3 regions of the Brevibacillus agri genome follow, and region 1 is predicted to be linked to each of the others. Evidence: riboswitches for the same ligand, from Rfam matches in the RefSeq annotation. Region 1 holds a riboswitch; each other region holds the start of a gene.
What was found. A riboswitch is a leader RNA that binds a small molecule or an ion and turns the genes downstream of it on or off. The one in region 1 is predicted to bind thiamine pyrophosphate.
Positions count from the first base shown of each region.

Region 2: linked by a shared signal. The riboswitch ahead of thiO (glycine oxidase ThiO) and the one ahead of thiS (sulfur carrier protein ThiS) in region 1 are both predicted to bind thiamine pyrophosphate.
Region 3: linked by a shared signal. The riboswitch ahead of thiC (phosphomethylpyrimidine synthase ThiC) and the one ahead of thiS (sulfur carrier protein ThiS) in region 1 are both predicted to bind thiamine pyrophosphate.

Region 1 covers NZ_CP026363.1:2,918,792-2,923,220, reverse strand. Annotated here, with positions in the region: gene tenA (thiaminase II) at 1-511, opposite strand, end outside; gene BA6348_RS14700 (acetylornithine deacetylase) at 520-1,815, opposite strand; gene BA6348_RS14695 (thiazole synthase) at 1,808-2,578, opposite strand; gene thiS (sulfur carrier protein ThiS) at 2,584-2,787, opposite strand; TPP riboswitch at 2,998-3,108, opposite strand; gene kapB (kinase-associated lipoprotein KapB) at 3,150-3,533, opposite strand; gene BA6348_RS14680 (alanyl-tRNA editing protein) at 3,605-4,429, opposite strand, start outside.
Region 2 covers NZ_CP026363.1:4,944,027-4,948,455, reverse strand. Annotated here, with positions in the region: gene BA6348_RS24290 (efflux RND transporter periplasmic adaptor subunit) at 1-555, opposite strand, end outside; partial or broken gene BA6348_RS24285 (glucose-6-phosphate isomerase) at 753-2,102, shown strand; gene BA6348_RS27890 (excisionase family DNA-binding protein) at 2,124-2,342, shown strand; TPP riboswitch at 2,422-2,537, shown strand; gene thiO (glycine oxidase ThiO) at 2,694-3,830, shown strand; gene BA6348_RS24275 (LSm family protein) at 3,911-4,429, shown strand, end outside.
Region 3 covers NZ_CP026363.1:2,569,726-2,574,154, reverse strand. Annotated here, with positions in the region: gene ku (non-homologous end joining protein Ku) at 1-787, shown strand, start outside; gene BA6348_RS12890 (cation diffusion facilitator family transporter) at 929-1,810, opposite strand; TPP riboswitch at 2,064-2,174, shown strand; gene thiC (phosphomethylpyrimidine synthase ThiC) at 2,326-4,077, shown strand; gene BA6348_RS26710 (hypothetical protein) at 4,099-4,269, shown strand; gene BA6348_RS12880 (DUF1904 family protein) at 4,416-4,429, opposite strand, start outside.

The DNA of each region.
Region 1 (4,429 bases):
ACTCGTCCGAGCTGTACATCCGCACCCACTCGCCGTACAGCTCGTGGTCCAGCGCCCCTTCTACCTGCGCCAGCCGCTTGCCGATCTCCCAGTAGCTCCACGTGCACGGTAAAAGCGCGCTGACCAGCTCTGCCAGCGAGCCTTGGTGCGCGACTCGCAGCATGTAGCTGGTGTAGCCCAGCATGACAAAGGACGGCTCGGTCGCTTCCAGCTCCTCGCGGGAAATGCCGAAGCGCGCCGCATACTGGCGGTGCAGCTCCATCTCCATGTTGAGCGTCGATTCCTGCAGGGCGGCGAACCGGGCGCTCGTCTCCAGATCGTAGGCCTTCACGCTGGCGAGCGCGAACATTTTGGCGTAATCGATCAGGTAGATGTAGTCTTGCTTCATGTAAAATTTGAACGACTCTACAGGCAACGTGCCGTCACCAAGGCCGGTTACAAATGGATGCTGGTGAACGCGCTCCCAGATCGGGGCGACGCTGCGTAACAAACGGTCTGTAAAGGTTGCCATGCTTTTTTTCACTCCTTCGCTTCCTTTGGCGTGTTGCACCAGTTCGCGATAAAACGGGCCATAATCTGGGCAAACCGGACAAGCTGGTCAGGATCAATCGACTCATCGACGGCATGGGCGTGCTTCAGCTCGCCCGGGCCGAACAGTACGGCGGGAATGCCTGCGTGCGCGAACCAGCCCGCATCTGTGACGGTAGGAGACATGTCCACCACAGGGGCCTCGCCCAGCTCGCTCTCATAGGCGGCTTGCAACTGCGCCAAAGCCGGATGCTCCGTGTCCAGCTCCAGGGACGGGAAAATTTCTCCGCGCTCCTCGATCATGGAGCGACCGCCCCAGCGAAACACAGGAGGATGGTCGCGCAGCCACAAATCGGCCGCCGCTGCGCGTCCGACATGGTCCTCGATCTCGCGAATGATCTGTTCGTATGATTCGTTCGGATAAAAGTGAACCGTAATCCAGAGCGCGCAGCGATCCGCAATAAACGCAGCATGGCGTCCTCCCTCGATCACGGCAGGGTTGATCGTATTGCTGCCAGCCGCAAAGCCGGGGTACGCCTTCATCACAGCCCAGTCGCGTTCCAGCTCCTGCAGCGCCGTAATGATTTTCGCCATTTTTTCAATCGCAGACGCGCCGCGCACGCCGCCTCCGGCATGGATCGTTCTCGCCCGCATCCCGTCGTGCAAGGTCGTCGGACTCTCAATCGTGATCCAGCCGGTAATCACGCCGCCCTGCCCTTGCATGTGCAGGTTGCTCGTGTCGACGACGATGGCGTAGTCCGCCTGGTAGCCGCGTTCGAGCGCGACCAGCGTCCCGGCTTCGCCCGCTTCCTCGCCGATTACCGATTGGAACAGCAAATCGCCTGCCAGCTCGACGCCGTGCTCGCGCAGCATCTGGATGGCGAACAGGCTCGCAGCCAGTCCACCTTTCATGTCTGCTACACCGCGTCCGTACAGCCGTCCGTCTGTGCCACGCGTCAAGGAAAACGGCGGATACGTCCAACTCGCATCGTCGCCCACTTCCGCAACGTCGATGTGCCCGTTGATAATCAAGCTGTTCGCCTGGGCAGAAGCGCTGCCCGGCAGTCGGCCGACGACGTTGTCGTCGCCGGGGTAGACGGTCCAGCGGTCGACCTCAAAGCCGATGGCCGCGAGCCGATGGGCGAGTACCGTTTGCGCCGCGTCGCTGTTTCGCGCTGGCGGACTTACAGTCGGATGGGAAACGAGCTCTGCCAGGAGGGCAAACAACTCTTCTTTGCGCCTGGCAATCGATTCTACCGCTTCTGTCAGTCGGTTCACGCTACTCAATCATCCCTTCGGTCGGACTGCTCGCCGACGCGTAGCGCTTTTTCGCAATCCGTCCCGCGAGGAAGCCTTTGCGCCCCGCTTCCACGCCGAGCTTCATCGCTTCGGCCATCAGCACCGGATTGTCCGCGAGCGCGACTGCCGTATTCAGCAGCACGCCGTCAGCGCCCAGCTCCATCGCTTTCGCGCAATCGGCTGGCGAACCGATGCCTGCATCCACAATAATCGGTACTTTCGCGTCCTCGATGATGAAGCGGAGGTTGTTTTCGTTCACGATGCCTTGTCCGGAGCCAATCGGGGACGCGCCCGGCATGACGGCATGCACGCCCACTTCCTGCAAACGCTTGGCGAGAATCGGATCGTCGTTGGTGTAGGTCAGCACGATGAAGCCTTCTTCGACCAGTATTTTCGACGCTTCCAGCGTGCCGATCGGGTCAGGCAGCAGCGTTTTCGGGTCGCCGATGACCTCCACCTTAATCATATCGCACAAGCCGGATGCTTTCGCCAGACGGGCGATACGCACCGCTTCCTCTGCCGTATAGGCTCCCGCTGTGTTCGGCAGCAGGGTGAATTTTTTCAGGTCGAGCTGTTCCAAAAAGTTCGGCTCTTGCGGATTTTCCAAATTGAGCCGGCGAATCGCAAACGTCAAAATTTCTGCTTCCGACACCTCGACTGCTTTTCCTTGCGTTTCCAAATCTGCGAATTTTCCGGTCCCGAGCAAGAGGCGGGAGCGAAACTCGTAAGGGCCAATTTTCCATGTATCCATGCTGGTCATCCTCCTCCGACAAAATGAACGATTTCGATGCGGTCTCCGTCTGCAATCGGCGTTTGTTCATACTGGGAGCGGTCGATGATCTTTCCGTTGCGCTCCACGACGACAATCTTCTCTTGCAGGGAATACGAAGCGAGCAAGGCGCGGACTGTGTTGATCTCAGCCGACAGCTCTGCTGTTTTTCCGTTCAGCACAACAACCATTGTATTCCTCCTTCTTGATGGCACCTGTCGAGGGACGAAAAAACGGCCTCCCTCGCTTGCCGGAAGTCACCCCAGTCAAACGGTGGAAGCCGTATATGTATCCCATCGGACAGATGGAAGAAAAAAACCATCCGCCGTGGGATGGTTGAGTTGATCTCATCATCTGGTAGCAGCATTCCGGCAAATACGCCGCAACTGCCGCACCGTGAAATCGATTCATATACCTCTTCCTCCGCTGGCATGACCCAGGTCAGGTTCAACGGTCAGTAACACGCTCGTTACAATCTCAGCCGACGATGCTCGGCCCCCGTTTGGTAGTAAACCTATGAAATTGTCGTACGTTCGAGTATTACAGTACCATTCTATTTCGTGTTTGTAAAGGTTTCCTTGTACATCGCTTCCAGTTCAACCAGGCAGCGCTCGGACCAGGCCGCCATTTTTTTCAGCTTCTCCATTTCCCGCTCCATCGCTTTGCGCACGGACTCCTTGTAGTCCGGCACTTCGCCGTTGTAGCGGATGACGGATGCGGCCGGGGTCATGAATTTTTCCTGGTAGGAGAGCGCTGGGCGCTGGTGGAACAGCGGCACATCCACCTCGTAGGACGTATGCAGGTCGCCCTGCTGCGGGTATTTCGTCACCGCCAGCACCTTGACCAACAGCTTCGTATCGTGAATTTCCAGCACTTCCGCGATATATTCTCCTGTCCGCTGCGTCACGCGAACTTTATCGCCGGGGTTCCAAAACATCGTCGTTTCCTCCTCGCATCATCCATCATGGTAGGGGCCAGGCGTGAACGGCCTTGCCCACAGCTAGTCCGTCAGGCCAGCGACTGGGCAAGCAGCTTGCGGGCGTGCGCCAACACTTCGTCCGCAGCAGGCGCTGGTTGACCGCCGCCCTGCGCCATCGCCGGATTGCCGCCGCCTTTTCCGGCAATCAACGGCAGCGTCTCCTTGATAAGCTGGTTGACGGCGACGTTCACGTCCTGCCCCCGCGCAAACACAAGCTGGGTCTTCTCGTCAGTCGCTGCGGCCAGCAAGCATACGACGTCCGGCGCCTCCGCGACTGCGAGCTGGGCGTACTGCTGCAGTTGCTGGATCGTTTTGTCCGGGAAAACTTGCGCGATGACACGCACAGTTCCCACTTGCTCTGCCACGCCAAGCTGCTTTCGGACTTCGCCTTCCAGCAGTTGCTTTTCGGCGTCGGCGAGCCTTGCTTTCAAGCTGTCCCGTTCGGCCAGTACGCGCTCTGCCTGCGCGATCAGCTCCGCCTCGCTGGTCGCAAACCGCTTCGCCAGCTCGCGCACAGCCGCCTGCTTGCGCGTGTAATCCCGCAAAGCCCGCAAGCCGCAGATGAACTCCAGCCGGATGTTTCCGCGATGGCGCTCCCAGCCGAGAATTTTAATCATGCCCACTTCGCCCGTGCGCGCAGGATGTGTGCCGCCGCACGGATTGTAGTCGTACTCGGGGATGATGACGACGCGGACATTTTCCGTGACCGTCGGCTGTTTTTTCAGCGGCAACGTAGCCAGCTCCTCGTCGTCGACAAACCGGGCGATGATCGGATGGTTTTCCAGCACGACCTGGTTGGCCCGCTGCTCGACTGCTTCCCACAAATCCGCTGTCAGCTCATCCAGGCGCACGTC
Region 2 (4,429 bases), 2.0 Mb from region 1:
AAACTGTTGCTTCGTGACATTCAGGGAAGACTGGGCGTTGTCCAAAACAGATTTGGCCTTGTCCAACTCTTGCTGCGTGGAAGCCCCCGAAGCGAACAGTTGCTGGATCCGATCGTACTCGCGTTTGGCTGCGTCGTATTCGCGCTGGGCCTGATTGACCCGCTCGCGCTCCTGCGCCACTTCTTCCGGCTCTGCCCCGATCTGGGCTTTTGCCAGATTGGCTTTGGCTACTTCCATTTGCGCTTCCAGATCAAGCAGTCTGCCGTCGACATCCGAGGTGTCGATTTTTGCGATGACCTGGCCTTTCTTGACCTTGTCGCCTTCCTTCACCACAAACTCGCGCAAGGTTCCGGTTACGTTGGCATACTGCTTTTGCTTGTCCTCTACCGTGACGATCCCCGAGGTCAAAATTTTGCTCTCCAGGACTGACTTGGTCGGAGCCCCGATGTTTACCGGCATGCCCATGGCTTGCTGAGAGCCCATCATGTTGATTCCGACGAAGCCCGCACCGAGCAGGACGACCACGGAACCGATGATCCACCACCGTTTTTTCATGTTCATTTCTCCTTGCTGTTAGGAACCGTATTATTTCTTTGCTCGGTGAAGTCTTACGCCAGGTCTGGAAAAAGGTAACACTTGTGGCGAATTGTTCACGATTTGCTCACATTTTGTGATGTTTTGACGGAAAGCAACTTTCTGGCTTTTGGCGTGATAAGATAAGAAAATAGATGACGTTCCTTGGGAGGGGAGCCATGAACCAAGCGATTCGATTTGATTACTCTAATGCACGCGCCTTTGTGAGACAGCATGAGTGGGAGCAGCTTGCCCCGGCGATCGGGCAGGCGCATGAGATGTTGCACAAAAGAACGGGTCCAGGCAGAGACTATCTCGGTTGGGTTGATTGGCCGCAGAGGTACGACCGCGCTGAATTTGAGCGGATTCGCCAGGCGGCGGCGCGTATCCAGGCTGATTCGGATGTGCTTTTGGTAATTGGAATCGGGGGTTCATATTTAGGGGCGAAAGCTGTACTGGACATTTTGGGCCACAGCTTTTACAATTTGCTGCCGAAGTCGAAGCGGCGTTTTCCGGAAATTTATTTTGTCGGGAACAATATCAGCCCGGTTTATATCTCTCATCTGATGGACGTGCTCGAAGGAAAAGACGTGTCCATCAATGTCATCTCGAAGTCGGGCACGACGACAGAGCCCGCGATCGCTTTTCGGCTGCTGCGCACCTGGCTGGAGAACAAGTACGGCCGCGAGCAGGCGAAGAAGCGCATCTATGTTACGACGGACAAAACGCGCGGCGCCTTAAAAAGACTCGCGGAGGACGAAGGGTACGAAAGCTTCGTCATTCCGGACGATATCGGCGGACGTTTTTCCGTCCTGACCGCAGTCGGACTGTTGCCAATCGCAGTGAGCGGGGCCGATCTGGACGCGCTGATGAAGGGCGCGCAAGACGCGAGCGAGCGCTACATGGTCATGGATTTGTACGAAAATCCGTGCTACCAGTATGCGGCGATTCGCAATGCGCTGTACCGCAAAGGTAAAACCGTGGAGCTTCTGGTCAGCTACGAGCCGCAGTTCCGCTTTTTCGCGGAGTGGTGGAAGCAGCTTTTCGGGGAGTCGGAAGGAAAAGACGGCAAAGGAATTTTTCCCGCGTCAGCCGAGTTTTCCACGGACCTGCACTCGTTGGGGCAGTACATACAGGACGGCATGCGGCAGTTGTTTGAAACGGTTGTTACGGTCAACAAGCCCGCCGTCGACGTGACCGTGCAGGAGGACCCGCTCGATGTGGACGGGTTGAACTTCCTGTCCGGCAAGCGGATGGGGTTTGTCAATAAAAAGGCTTTCGAGGGAACGGTACTGGCCCATGTAGATGGCGGCGTACCGAACCTGCTTGTGGAGATGCCAGAGGCGACAGCGTACCATCTCGGCGCCCTGATCTACTTTTTTGAAAAGGCGTGCGGGATCAGCGGCTATTTGCTAGGGGTCAACCCGTTCGATCAGCCCGGGGTGGAGGCGTACAAGGCCAACATGTTCGCCCTTCTGGGAAAACCTGGATTCGAGCAGCAGAAAGCGGAACTGGAGGCAAGATTGCGCGAGAACAAGACGTATTTGACTGTGGAGGAGACAGCGGCGTATTTGGAGCTTCCTGAAACGTTTATTTTGGAAAAAATTCATCAGGGCAAAATCCGCGCTCTCCACGACGGCAACGAGTACATCATCAACAAGGAGCAGTTCAATCACCATCTGGAGGAAATGCGCAAGCTTCGCGAGTTCGAGGAAGCGGCGCGTCACGAGACGGTTCCGGAAAGCTACGATGTGAAAGACGAGGATTAAGCTGAGGATGAAAGCGCAGACCATCTTGTCAGATCGCGCCCAAGAGGACTATACTTGGTGGGTGAACGAAAATAAAAGATCAAGCAACTCGGGGAGTCCTTCATGCGGGGCTGAGAGGATGGAAGCAACGACCGTCGACCCATTGCACCTGATCCGGATCATGCCGGCGCAGGGATACGGTTGCCGGCAAACAGCGCTTTTTTATTTGGTTACGATGCGTATGAAGCCCGCCTTTTCCTGCGAAGGAGAAGGTGGTTTTTTTCATTTTGTCGACTGCGCCAGGGGCTTTTGGCTACAACGGCGCTTTCGAACGGCCCCGAAGAGATTACAACAAGCGAGGAGAGAGAAAAATTGAGCGATTGTCTCGTAGTGGGTGGAGGAATTATCGGATTAAGTCTGGCTTATGAGTTGTCACGAAGAGGAAGGAGCGTCACGCTGGTCGAGCAGGGAGAATGGGGCGGACAGGCGTCTTCTGCGGCGGCGGGGATGCTCGCGCCGTTGAAGGAGTTTACGGCCCCAGGCCCGATGCTCGATCTGGGCATGACTTCGCTGGCCTATTACCCGCAGTGGGCGGCCGAGCTGGAAGAGTTTACCGGAGGAGACGTCCAGCTCAGCCTGGAAGGGCTGCTGACGGTCGCGCTCAACGATGACGAGCAGGCACAGCTTTTGGCGAAGTACCATTGGCAAAAAGAAGCGGGGCACAGCGTCCACCTTTTGACGGAGCGGCAGCAACTGGCTGAGGTGGAGCCGCTTTTGACCGAGCAGGCGCAGGCAGCCATCTACTCTCCGTACGAAGGGCATATCAACAACCGCATGCTGCTGCGCGCTCTGGTGACAGCATGCCGGCTGCAAGGCGTCGCGTTGCACGCAGGCTGTGTCGTGAGCGGCATCGCGGTAAAAGGCGGCCGGGTAGTCGGCGTGGAGAGTTCGCTTGGACCGCTGCGGGCGGAGCAAACGATCATCACGTCAGGCGCGTGGGCGGGCATCATGCTGGAAATGCTCGGCGTTTCGATTCCCGTTCGCCCGGTTCGCGGCCAGATCGCGGCGGTATCCTCCGCAGGCATCCCGCTTCGCACCGTCATTTTTGGCACCTCCGGCTACATCACGCCGAAGAAGGACGGGAAAATCGTCATCGGCGCGACAGAAGACGAAAGCGGCTTTCAGCGCGAAGTTACAATGGCGGGCTTGGCCAGCATCCTGAACGGAGTCATGCCGTACGTCCCGGCCTTGCACGGCGCTGCTTTTCTGGAGGCGTGGGGCGGACTGCGGCCAGCTACCGCAGATGGCAAGCCGCTGCTTGGTCCCGTGCCCGGCTGGGACGGGCTTTCGATTGCCGGAGGGCACTTCCGCAACGGCATCTTGCTGTCCCCGGCTACCGCGAAATGGATGGCCGACTACCTGGAAAAAGGCGAGACAGAGCGTCTGACGCCGTTTTTGCCATCCCGCTTTTTGGCAAAAACAGACGAAACGTCGAACAAAATGGGCTAGTCCGAACTGCAAACCCGGTACACCTCCCCATGGGCACCTGTATATGGTAATAAAGAAACACCAGAAGGGGAGGAGTTTCCATGCAGTCTGAAAAAAACCTGTACCAGGCTGACGTCCAGACGGTCAGTCTGATAAAGGATATGCGTGAAAATGTGCACAACATATGCAAAGAACACGTCGAGAAAAAGGTGCGCATTGAAGCGATTGACGGCCAGATTTTTGAAGGCGTGATCGTGGACTTTGACGATCAGAATGTATATGTGGAAGTGGACGATCCCGATGCAGAGGAAGACGACTACGAGTTCGAAGAGGTAGCCAGCCGCAAATCGCATGGAGACTGGGGCATGTACCCGGACTGGACTCCCTACGGCTATCCATATGGCGGATACCAGCCGTTTGGCGATGTCAGTCCGCTTGGCAGCAGCAGCCAGCCGAATCGGCCTCCTGCTGGTCAAGTCAGCCCTTACGCGGACGATTGCTATCCATACGCTCCGATCAGCCCATTCGGCAGCCCGAACCAGCCGTATGGGCAGGTAAGTCCGTTCGGCAGCCCGAATCAGCCGTTTGGGCAGGTAAGCCCGTTCGGCAGTCCGGGTCAA
Region 3 (4,429 bases), 350 kb from region 1:
GTACGAAAAAGGCCATTTTGTCATGATTAACGACGAAGACCTGGAGGCGATCACGCCCGAGACGCGCCGCGCCATTGAAATTCTCGACTTCGTGGACTTGTCGGAGATCGACCCGGTTTACTTTGACAAAAGCTACTTCCTGTCTCCGCAAGATACGGGAGAAAAGGCGTATGCGCTGCTGCGCGCCGCCATGGAGCAGACCGGAAAGATCGCCGTCGCCCAGGTGACGATGCGCAATCGGCAAAGTCTCGCCGTCATTCGGCTGTACGAGCATTGCATCATGCTGGAAACGATTTTTTACCCGGACGAGGTGCGCCCGGTCAGTCAAGTGCCCGCCTTGCCGGAGGCTACTGTCCCGCTCGCGGAAAACGAACTGAAAATGGCGACAGAGCTGATCGGCAACATGACCGTTCCGTTCGATCCCGCCAAGTACACCGACGAATACCGCGTCGAGTTGCAAAAAATGATCGAGAAAAAGCTGGAGGGCCAGGAGATCGCCACCGCTCCGACGGTTGCGCGCACGAATGTGATCGACCTGATGCAAGCTTTGAAGGAAAGCCTGGCCTCGACAGCAGGCACTACGGGCAGTCCCGTGAAGCTTGCGCCGGAGCTTGCGCCGGAGCCTGCCCCGGCAGCCGCGAAGCCGAAAGCAGGGCGCAAACGGGCCGCTTCTGCGGAGAAAGCGGACAAGACAACCTCCCCTGCCAAAGAAGCGGTGGGGAAACCGAGTCCCGGTCCGACCTCGACAACGAAAACGCTTCGCCGCAAAAAAGCCACTCCTGTGTAAAGCGGCGTTGGAACAGTTGGTGGTGCGGTGCGAAGCCATAAGCAGAACACTTGGCTTGCGCGCAGCCATTGGCGACGCCTTAGCCTTACCGGATAACGTCTGCGCAAAAAAACCTGCCCCATTTGCGGACAGGTTTTTTGCTTATCTTTTTGCGAGCTGTTGTTCCGGTTCGATATGAATGTGAACCGTATTGATTTTGTGCACACGTTTCATCCGTTCTTCGATATTTTCGGTGATGGTGTGGCTTTCTACTACGTTCAACTGCGGATCGACGTGGATCACGACGTCAACGAGCACGCTGCTGCCGTGATAACGCGCCTTGATGTCGCTGATCGCTTTCACCCCGGAAATGGAGAAGATCGTCTCCTTCAGCTCCTCCAGTTGCCCCTCATCGAAGCCATCTGTTAAGCGATGCGTCGCCTCCCGGAAAATATCCCACGCCGTCTTCAGGATAATCACCCCGACCACGAGCGCTGCCAGCGGGTCGAGCCAATGCAGTTGGAACTGCGCGCCCGCCACTCCGACAAACGTCCCGATGCTGACGAAGGCATCCGAGCGGTTGTCGGCAGCGGCCGCGAGCAACGCCTGGCTGTTCGTTTTCACGGCGAGTTGGTGATTGTACCGATAGACCCCGAGCATAATGACCGCAGTCGCCAGCGCCGTCCAGCCTGCCAACAAGTCGGGAGCAGTGTGGTTTGTATCAAACAGCGTCGGAATCGCTCCGGTAATGACCTCCAGCCCGACAAACAGCATGATGAACGACGCGACCAGGGCAGAGATCGTCTCCGCGCGAAAATGGCCGTACGGATGGTCGCGATCCGGCGGCTTGCGGGCAATGCGCAGCCCGATCAGCACGGCAATCGACGCCACCACGTCCGTCGAGTTGTTCAGCCCGTCCGCCATTAACGCTGCCGAGCCTGTCAGCACCGCAACCCCTATTTTTAACGCCGAGCAGAAAATATAGGCGATAATGCTGACCCACGCACCCCGCTCTCCTTGCTTCAGATCCGAATATACATTCACACTCCATCACCTCAAAAAATCTCAATCGCCCTATTCGCCCAAAGCCTTAGAACAGAACGTATAAAAGCAGTTTCTCGTTTTTTCGAATTTCATCGTACCAGACGCAATTCGTGTGGGTCTACAGAAACAGTTTTAGTCCGATTCATGAGTATAGAGGGGGGGAAAATGTGTTGCCCTGTGGCAATTTTTGTTGGAAACTTTTTCTTGCCAAGCACGGCTGTTCTCCGGTATCCTAATCTTGCAACGACAACCAAAAACAAGCACGGGAGCTTGGAAATCACCAGGCTGAGAGGATGGTACTGTGCCATCGACCGTTGAACCTGAACTGGGTAATGCCAGCGGAGGAATGTCCATATGACAGATTAGCGACGCGTATCTTTTTTTCGGATACCCGTCTCTTCTCTACTCTCGCGTCTGGCGTCGCATGTTCCCATGTGGCGTTTTTTCGCGACGGGCCTCTTTCGCCTCCCTACAAGGTTCGCTCTTTCGTGCAACCAAGCCAAGGAGGTTTTTTTATGTCATCCATTTCATCTTTTCCCGGAAGCCGCAAAGTATACGAGGTAGGCAGCCGCCCCGACATTCGCGTGCCGATGCGCGAAATTGCGCTATCGCCTACCGAGGGGCTGTACGGCACCACACCAAACCCGCCGTTGCGCGTGTACGACACAAGCGGCGAATACACGGCCGAAGGTTATGTCGCCGACATCAACAAAGGGCTGCCGCTCGTGCGCCAGCGCTGGATCGAGGAGCGCGACGATACGGAGAGCTATGCCGGCCGCGAGCCAAAGCCTGTGGACGACGGAATCCGCAACGCCGACAGCGCAGGGAAGATGCCCGCTTTCCCGCGCGAAGGCTATCAGCCGAGACGGGCGAAGCCAGGCAAGACGGTCACCCAGCTTCACTACGCCCGCCGTCACATCATCACGCCGGAGATGGAGTACATCGCCATCCGCGAAGGCGTCACGCCGGAGTTCGTCCGGGCTGAGGTGGCGGCAGGCCGCGCGATCATTCCCGCCAATATCAATCATCCGGAAGCGGAGCCGATGATTATCGGCCGGAATTTTCACGTCAAGGTCAACGCCAACATCGGCACTTCTGCCGTCAGCTCCTCAATGGAAGAAGAAGTCGAAAAAATGATCTGGTCGGTGCGCTGGGGCGCGGACACGATCATGGACTTGTCGACCGGAAAGCACATCCACACGACGCGCGAGTGGATCATCCGCAACAGCCCGGTGCCTGTCGGAACCGTACCGATTTACCAGGCGCTTGAAAAAGTGAACGGCAAAGCGGAGGATTTGACCTGGGAAGTCTACCGGGACACGCTGATTGAACAGGCAGAGCAAGGCGTCGATTATTTCACCATTCACGCCGGCGTCCTGCTCCGCTACATTCCGCTGACCGCGAAGCGCGTGACCGGAATCGTCTCGCGCGGCGGCTCCATTCTGGCTGCGTGGTGTCTCGCCCATCACGAGGAAAACTTTTTGTACACGCATTTCGAAGAGATTTGCGAGATTCTCAAGGCGTATGACATCAGCGTGTCACTTGGAGACGGCTTGCGCCCCGGCTCGATTGCAGATGCGAATGACGAGGCCCAGTTTGCCGAACTAGAGACACTCGGCGAGCTGACGAAAATCGCCTGGAAGCACGACGTGCAGGTGATGATTGAAGGACCCGGCCACGTCCCGATGCACCTCATTCGCGAAAACATGGACAAACAACTAGCGATTTGCCACGAGGCGCCTTTTTATACGCTCGGGCCGTTGACGACAGACATCGCGCCCGGCTACGACCACATCACCTCGGCGATCGGCGCCGCGATGATCGGCTGGTTTGGCACCGCGATGCTCTGCTACGTCACGCCCAAGGAGCATCTCGGCCTGCCGAACAAGGAAGACGTGCGCAACGGTCTCATCGCCTATAAAATCGCCGCTCATGCAGCGGATTTGGCCAAAGGCCACCCGCGAGCAAAACAGCGCGACGACGCTTTGTCCAAAGCCCGCTTCGAGTTTCGCTGGAACGACCAGTTCAACCTGTCTCTCGACCCCGAGCGCGCCCGCGAATACCACGATGAGACGCTGCCTGCCGAAGCAGCGAAGTCCGCGCATTTTTGCTCGATGTGCGGCCCGAAATTTTGCAGCATGAAAATCTCGCACGACATCCGCCACCAGGCCCAGGAGCAGGAGCGGATCGAGCCTGCCGCCATCGCAGCGGGCCTGCAAGAAAAAGCCCGCGAATTTCGCGAGCAAGGAAGTCAACTGTACAAATAAGCGCCCGGAGGTGGCAGACGATTGAATGATGTGTTGCAATTGCGAAAAGAGATCGCGCGCCTGGAGGTTGACCTTGAACGTCTGAAGCGCCAACTGGCCCATTTGCAAAAAGCGTGCGCGCATGAGTTCGTCGAGACCCCCCTCGCCCGCACCTGTGCCAAATGCTTGCAAACGGAAAGCCTCTATTATTAGACAGCTTCCCTGCCACACCTAGGAAAGTTGGCTGCGCCAATGGCTCGGCCCCAGCCTTAATTGCCCCTTGTACTGGATAAGCAGCTTATGCACAAAAAAGACCGCCATCCTCGACAGTGGGATGGCGGTCTTTTCACCTGCTCGCTTCAGCCTGAGACTT